DNA from 2 places in the Brevibacillus halotolerans genome. Region 1 is predicted to be linked to the other one. Evidence: predicted binding sites of a transcription regulator. Region 1 holds the regulator's gene; the other holds the start of a gene.
The links. Region 1 encodes CtsR, which represses protease genes until heat stress. Its sites were predicted from a motif close to ATGGTCAATAAAGGTCAAACA; they were not measured.

Region 2: a site for CtsR is predicted at 1,349-1,369, ahead of clpP (ATP-dependent Clp endopeptidase proteolytic subunit ClpP). Genes of this name have one in related genera too.

The regions. Positions count from the first base shown of each region.
Region 1 is NZ_JAPTNK010000023.1:895-4,687, forward strand. Features, by position in the region: gene O0550_RS21260 (MGDG synthase family glycosyltransferase) at 1-818, shown strand, start outside; gene O0550_RS21265 (HAD family hydrolase) at 880-1,551, shown strand; gene O0550_RS21270 (CtsR family transcriptional regulator) at 1,777-2,241, shown strand; gene mcsA (protein-arginine kinase activator protein McsA) at 2,319-2,855, shown strand; gene mcsB (protein-arginine kinase McsB) at 2,882-3,793, shown strand, end outside.
Region 2 is NZ_JAPTNK010000010.1:190,935-194,727, forward strand. Features, by position in the region: gene O0550_RS14460 (anti-sigma factor family protein) at 1-158, shown strand, start outside; gene O0550_RS14465 (DUF8173 domain-containing protein) at 158-1,285, shown strand; gene clpP (ATP-dependent Clp endopeptidase proteolytic subunit ClpP) at 1,416-1,997, shown strand; gene O0550_RS14475 (hypothetical protein) at 2,080-2,280, opposite strand; gene O0550_RS14480 (HPr family phosphocarrier protein) at 2,383-2,640, opposite strand; gene whiA (DNA-binding protein WhiA) at 2,691-3,638, opposite strand; gene O0550_RS14490 (gluconeogenesis factor YvcK family protein) at 3,645-3,793, opposite strand, start outside.

The DNA.
Region 1 (3,793 bases):
TAATTAACAGTGTAGAACCGGATGCTTTTATTGCTACGCATCCATTTGCTAGCTGTATGCTCTCTGTATTAAAGGGACGCAATCAATGGACGGAACCAATTTATACAATTATAACGGATTATACAATCCATCCATCCTGGGTAAATCATCATATTGACCACTATTTTATTGCTAGTGAACAGCTTTTTTACTTAGTTGATCTTTATCATGAAAATCGGCAAAAATTTAAACCAATGGGTATTCCGATTATGCGCAAATTTAGAGAAGAGGTTCATAAACAGGAGCTTCGTGCTAAATTTGAAATTAAGCCAGACCAAAAGGTGTTAATATTGTCCGGTGGTGGATTAGGTTTAGGCCCCATGGATAAAGTATTGCAAGGTCTCGATGCCTTACATATTCCTTTAAAAATTTTCGTCTTAACAGGTCTAAATGAAAAATTATATAGAAGTGTTACAAACCGTTCGTATTCTCATGATGTAGTGGCATTACAATATGTAGATAATTTTCATGAGTATTTAGAAGTAGCCGATGCGATTGTAACAAAATCAGGTGGTTTAACAACTGCTGAGGTATTAAGCAAACGTGTCCCGATGGTTATATTTAATCCATTGCCAGGTCAAGAGGAACGAAATAGTCACTTTTTGTTAAACAATGGCTGTGCTGTCCACGCTACAGAGAGTCGAGATTTGATATACTCAATTGAGCAAGTGCTTTTAGATGAACAAAAGTCTAAAGCAATGCGACAACAAGCAGAGATGATTGCACGTCCGTTTGCCGCTTATGACATTGCTGCATTTATTAAGCAAGATATGCAGTAGATGAGTGAGTTCTATGAAAATCGGTCACAATCATGTAACAACACGATATTGAGGTGGTAGAGTGAGCATACAGCATGCCGTTATTTTTGATATGGATGGTACTTTATTGCAGACAGAGTCTATGGCTATTCCAGGTTTTAGACGCACCTTTCAAGATTTACGAGATCGCCAGCTATGGGATGGTGAACTTCCTGATGATCATGCAATTACTAATACTCTGGGCATGGTTCTAGATGAAATATGGGATGTACTGCTACCGGAAGCAGATGAAAAGACAAGAGAACTGGCTACGGAGTTATTAGCTAAGCATGAAGAGAAATTATTGGATGAAGGTGTTGTTTCCCTGTATCCGGGAGTGGTAGAACAACTAACAGCACTGCACGAGAAGGGAATTGCGCTTTTTGTAGCATCTAATGCCATGGATGGTTATGTTGAAGCAATATGTGAGCACTTTAACATCACGCATCTTTTTACTGATCTATACTCAGCCGGGCGTTTCCAAACCGAGTCAAAAGTAGATCTAGTAGCCCTTCTTCTAAAAACATACGATATTAAGCAGGCAGTCATGGTAGGAGATCGTAAGTCAGATGTTGAGGCAGGTAAAAAAAATCATTTATGGACAATAGGCTGTGATTTTGGATTTGCTGATTCTGGTGAGTTGAAAAACGCAGATGTAGTCATTCAAGGCTATGCGGAATTACTTCAACAAGTACCATTTTATCAATCTAAATAAACAGGTAAAAGTGAACCACCTTTTTGAAGGTGGTTTTTTTGATTGATGCAGGTTGAAATAGACCTTTTTTGACCAAAATAAAGGAGTAAGGGAAATAGGGGTTGAAAGTAAATAAAAAAGTAATTATAATAAAAGTCAAAGATAGTCAAAGTCAAATTAACTAACTAAAAAATCAATTTTAACGCCCTTAGTTTCACTCATATTCTTAGGCAAGGAGGCGACACTTTGCGAAATATATCGGACATCATTGAGCGGCATTTAAAGAGCATACTTCAGGAGAGTCCGAATGGAGCTATTGAAATTCAGCGGAGTGATATTGCCGAAAAGTTTCAATGTGTACCGTCCCAAATTAATTACGTCATTAACACTCGTTTCTCTATTGAAAAAGGATATATTGTTGAAAGTAAACGTGGCGGTGGAGGCTTTATCCGGATTCGAAAGGCACAAATTTTGTGTAAGGATACATTACAGGAGCTTTTGACGGAAGAAATGATTGGGGATAGTATAACTCAATCATACGGTTACTCTATCATTGATCGATTGGTGGAAGAAAGATGGATTAGTTTACGAGAAGCCACCTTAATGAAGGTAGCCACCTCAAGACAGGTGCTGATGGTTAATACATCTTTACGAGATCAGCTAAGAGCTAGTATCTTAAAGCATATGATTACATCGATTCTCATAACATAGAAGTTACACCTTTGCAAAAAATAGAATTAACCCTAAAAGTCTGGTTGTACCGATTGACTTGTAAGGAGGTTCTTATTATGAATTGTGAAGAGTGCGGCAAACGTCCCGCAACCTTACATCTTACCAAAATCGTAAATGGTGAAAAGTCTGAGACTCACATTTGCGAGCAATGTGCCAAGGAAAAAGGCGAATATTTCTCAGGCTTTGGTAATTTTGGTCTAAATAATTTATTGGCTGGTCTATTAAATTTTGACCCAATGAACAAAGGTGTCAGCAGTCAACAGATGAACCAAAATACAGTTTCTCCGCTTACGCGTTGCGAAACCTGCGGATTAACCTATACACAATTTAGCAAGAGTGGTCGTTTTGGTTGCAGTGATTGTTATAACCATTTTGGAGCTAAACTTGACCCGCTTTTTAGAAGAATTCATGGAAATACCCAGCATATGGGGAAAGTACCTGAACGTACAGGTAGCCAATTAAAGATCAAAAAGGATTTACAGCAACTAAAAACTGCTCTTCAACAGCATATTGCTACAGAGGAGTTTGAAAAGGCAGCGGAAATTAGAGACCGTATTCGTGCATTGGAACAAAAGATTGAACAATCCAAGTGAATAAATGGTGGAGGTGAACATCAAGTATGTCCCTACAGCGTTTTACCCAGCACCCATGGAGTAATTGGATGAAAGGCGAGGGTCCTGATTCTGATATTGTTATTAGTACGCGGTTGCGAATCGCTAGGAACCTACGTCAGCATCCTTTTCCACTCTTAGCTACTGACTCACAAGCAGAAGAGGTCGTACGTAAAGTAAAAGAAGTAATCGATTCGTCTTCTATGAAGAAGAAAGGCGCCTTCGAACTGTTGTCTATGGAGGACATGAAGCCTCTCGAAAAGAGAGTGCTGGTAGAAAAACATCTTATCAGCCCCAATTTGGCAGAGGAATCCAGAAAAGGTGCCGTCATTTTAAGTGAGGACGAATCCATTAGTGTATTGGTCAATGAAGAAGATCATCTACGTATTCAGGTTTTCTTGCCAGGTTTTCAATTACGGGAAGCCTGGGAAAAAGGAAGCAAGATGGATGATATCTTCGAAAAACAAGTCAATTATGCTTTTGATGAAAAACGAGGCTATTTAACTAGTTGTCCTACAAACGTAGGTACTGGTATACGTGCTTCTGTCATGTTACATTTACCGGCACTTGTGATGACCCAGCAGATTAATCGAATTTTGCAAGCAATTACTCAAGTAGGCTTGGTTGTTCGCGGTTTGTATGGGGAAGGAAGCGAAGCTGTTGGCAACCTCTTTCAGCTTTCCAATCAAGTGACACTCGGTATGTCGGAAGCAGATATTATTTCAAATCTATACAGCGTCGCAAGTCAAATTATTGAACAAGAGCGAGAAGCGCGACAGTATTTGCAAGAGCATAGTCGCATATCTATTGAGGATAAGATTTTTCGTTCTTATGGGATTTTGACTCATGCCAGAACGGTCGAATCAAAAGAAGCGGCTCAGCGCTTATCTGATGTACGCTTGGGAATAGATTTGGGTTAT
Region 2 (3,793 bases), on a different contig from region 1:
TGTTCTGGTTAAAAGAAAAAGCAACAATGATTTTACTGATGTTTAAGAATTTTTACCTCATTGGCTTTATCTCTTCTATTTTGTTTGTTCTAGCCATCCTATTATATTCTATTCGCCTGTCCAGCAAAATGAACGCGAATAACTGGAGAACTAGATAATGAGTAAGAGAATATTCTACCTCTCTTTCTTGCTTGTTTTTTGTTTTATCTTGGCTAGTTCTGCTTATGCTATCAATCTCCATAATGGAGAGCTATATCAAGTAAAGTCTAATGAGATACATCACGGGGATGTTATAACAAACGCCAGTAAAGTAGTGATTGATGGAACAATAGATGGGGACTTATATGCTTTTGCAGAAACGATCGATATAAAAGGGACTGTCACAGGAGATGTAATCTCATTTGCTTATCTTACAAACGTATCAGGGACAGTAGGCGGTAACATACGCTCCTATTCTCAAGCACTCACTGTCTCAGGTACTGTCCAGAAGAACATATCGGCAGGTGCTGATGAGCTTCGTGTCAATCAATCTGGGAACGTGAACGGCAGTATTTTAGGTTTTGTCAATGAAATGAACATAGAAGGACGTGTTGGGAAAGAGACAAATGGGTTCTACACTCAAGCCACGATTTCAGGTTTATTAGGGGAAGGTACATCCCTATTCCAAGTAGAATCTCTTCATCTTAAGCCTACAGCTACAATTCAAGGTGATCTTATTTATACATCATTTGAGCCTGCTCAAATTGATGCTGGAGCTAATATCAAGGGACAGCATAAGCATACTATTATTGAACCTAGACCTTCCTACGGCTCCTTTATGTTAATGATGTCTGTCTCTTCATGCTTAAGTACATTGATTTTTTGGCTACTTATCCGTTATTTCTTTGCTGGTTCTCTATACAATGTGAGCCAACACTTGCACACTCGCCATCCTTTTAAACAATTTGGGGTCGGCTTGTTTATTTTTATCATGGCTCCATTGCTTAGTATTGTGATGTTACTTACTGTTGTTGGTATTCCTGTAGGTTTCATTATTGCAATCGCCTACACCCTGCTCCTTATTTTAGGGAAAGTGTATGTTGGCACTTGGTTGGGACAAAGGTTAATAAGTTTTTTTCAGTGGAAAATCTCACCTTTATTTGCTGAATTTATTGGTGTATTCCTATTAGTACTTATCATCCAAATCCCTTTATTAGGATTTTTACTCGGAATGTTGGTCAATATATATTTCTTCGGCGCGATTACAAGCTGTGTACGTGCCAGTAACAAAAGAACCGCTCTGTAATTTTTTAGACAAGGTTTAAAATATACATTTTTTGGGTTAAATAATGGAGTAGAGTTCTGATTTTGTTTGACCTTTATTGACCAATTGTGTATGATTATTGTAAGAAAAGGGAGGAGGAACGTGAATGAATATGAATCTAATTCCAACTGTAATTGAACAAACAAATCGTGGAGAACGCGCTTACGATATCTATTCCCGTTTATTAAAAGATCGTATTATCTTTTTGGGAACACCTATTAATGATCAGGTAGCTAATAGTATTGTAGCTCAGCTCTTATTCCTACAGGCAGAAGATCCTGACAAAGACATCAGCATCTACATAAACAGCCCTGGTGGATCAATTACAGCCGGTATGGCTATCTATGACACGATGCAATATATTAAACCAGATGTATCAACGATCTGTGTTGGATTAGCTGCATCTATGGGATCGTTCCTGCTTTGTGCCGGAGCAAAAGGAAAGCGCTATGCTTTGCCTAATAGCGAAATCATGATTCACCAACCTCTAGGTGGCGCTCAAGGTCAAGCGAGTGACATTGAAATTGCCGCAAAACGTATCATTAAAATGCGTGAACATCTAAACGGCATCTATGCTGAACGTACGGGTCAACCATACGAACGGATTGCTAAAGATACAGATCGCGACAACTTCCTGTCCGCTCAAGCTGCAAAGGAATACGGCTTGATCGACGAGGTTATCACTAGAAAATAAGGTAAGATACACATAAAGAGGGCGACCCTAGGTTGCCCTCTTTTACATATTCGTTACCATTTATCAATAGGGAATAAAGAAATTACAGTTCGTTGCCGCGTAATTCTTTATTTGTTGTATACTCTCCATCCATGGAATCAACGGTAGTCTCTTCAATCAAGCCGTTATATGCAGCCACCGTACCGCCTCCCAGCCCTTCATTGACCATACGATCTATATCCATAAAGTTCTTATCTCTACCTTCTAGACAGCAATCTGGCAATCCCTTAGCTTTATTGGACATACGCTTCCCTCCTGGCTCAGATATTCCTAATTAGGATTTCACCATAAGCAGCAGGACATACAAGCAAAAACCAGCAATATCTGCTGGTTTAGCGTTTACATTTTATTCGTCTTTATTAATGAGACCAGCCAGTGTATCGACCGCCATTTGGGCATCATCCCCACTAGCCAAGATGGTAATCTCTGTTCCCGAGCTGATCGCCAAACTCATAATTCCCATAATGCTTTTGGCATTCACCTTTTTATTGTCTTTTTCTACGTAAATTTCAGAACGGTATCGATTTGCTTCTTGAACAAAGAATGCCGCTGGGCGGGCTTGTAACCCTGTTTTAAGTTTAACCATAACCCGTTGCTGTACCATCTTGGACCTCCCCGCTTGGAATTTTCCTTTATTTCTATTATAACATGTCCCTACGTAGAAAGACTCAGTTTTTCTCGCAGGTTATCTGCAATCTCATTTATTTTACGCAAGCGATGGTTAATTCCAGACTTACTCACGACTCCACTCGGAATCATCTCGCCTAATTCCTTCAAATTAATGTCAGGGTTTTGTAAGCGAAGCTCTGCTACCTCTCGTAAGCGAATAGGTAAATTCTCAAGACCGATTTCTTTTTCGATCAGTTGAATATTCTCCATTTGTTTCGTAGCGGCATTTACCGTCTTGTTGATATTGGCAATCTCACAGTTATGCAAACGATTAACTGAATTCCGCATGTCCTTCACAATACGCACGTCTTCAAAATACAGCAAGGCCTGATGTGCACCAATTACACTTAAAAAGTCGGTTATTTTTTCGCCTTCCTTTATGTACATAACAAAACCTTTTTTGCGTTCAATACATTTGGCATTCAATTCATAGCGATTCGCTAAAACAGTCAACGCTTCACAAAAATCCTGGTACGCCGAAAAAATTTCTAAATGGTAGCTAGAAGCCTCTGGATGGTTTACAGAACCCCCTGCAAGGAATGCACCTCGAAGAAATGCGCGCACGCAACATTCATTCGCCACGAGATCAGGTGAAATGCCAGGATAAAACGTTAAATTCTTATCCATAATCCGTAAATCTTCTAGGATCTCATAAGCCCGAAGTGGTATTCGCACAATATACACGTTGTTTTTTTTCAGACGCATTTTTTTACGTACTAATAATTCGGCATGAATCTGAAAAATTTGCTTAACCAACGTATAAATTCTTCGTGCAATCGCCGCATTCTCTGTAGAGATATCCAATATAAATTTTCCTGTTCCTAATTGAATGGTTCCATTCATGCGAATCAGTGCAGCAAGTTCTGCTCGATTACAGCAAGTCGAAGCTTCAATCATTGTTAACTCTTTTTTCGTGTGTGCGGCGAATGACATGTCACATCACTTCCTTTCTTGTTGCGATATAATCTGGCGAAGGATAGCCACGATCTCCTGACTTACTCGTTTCGCATCATGTCGCAAGTATAATTCCCCATAGGTAATCATAGGTTCAGCTACAATCGTCACGCCTAGCTCCTTCAGCTTATCCA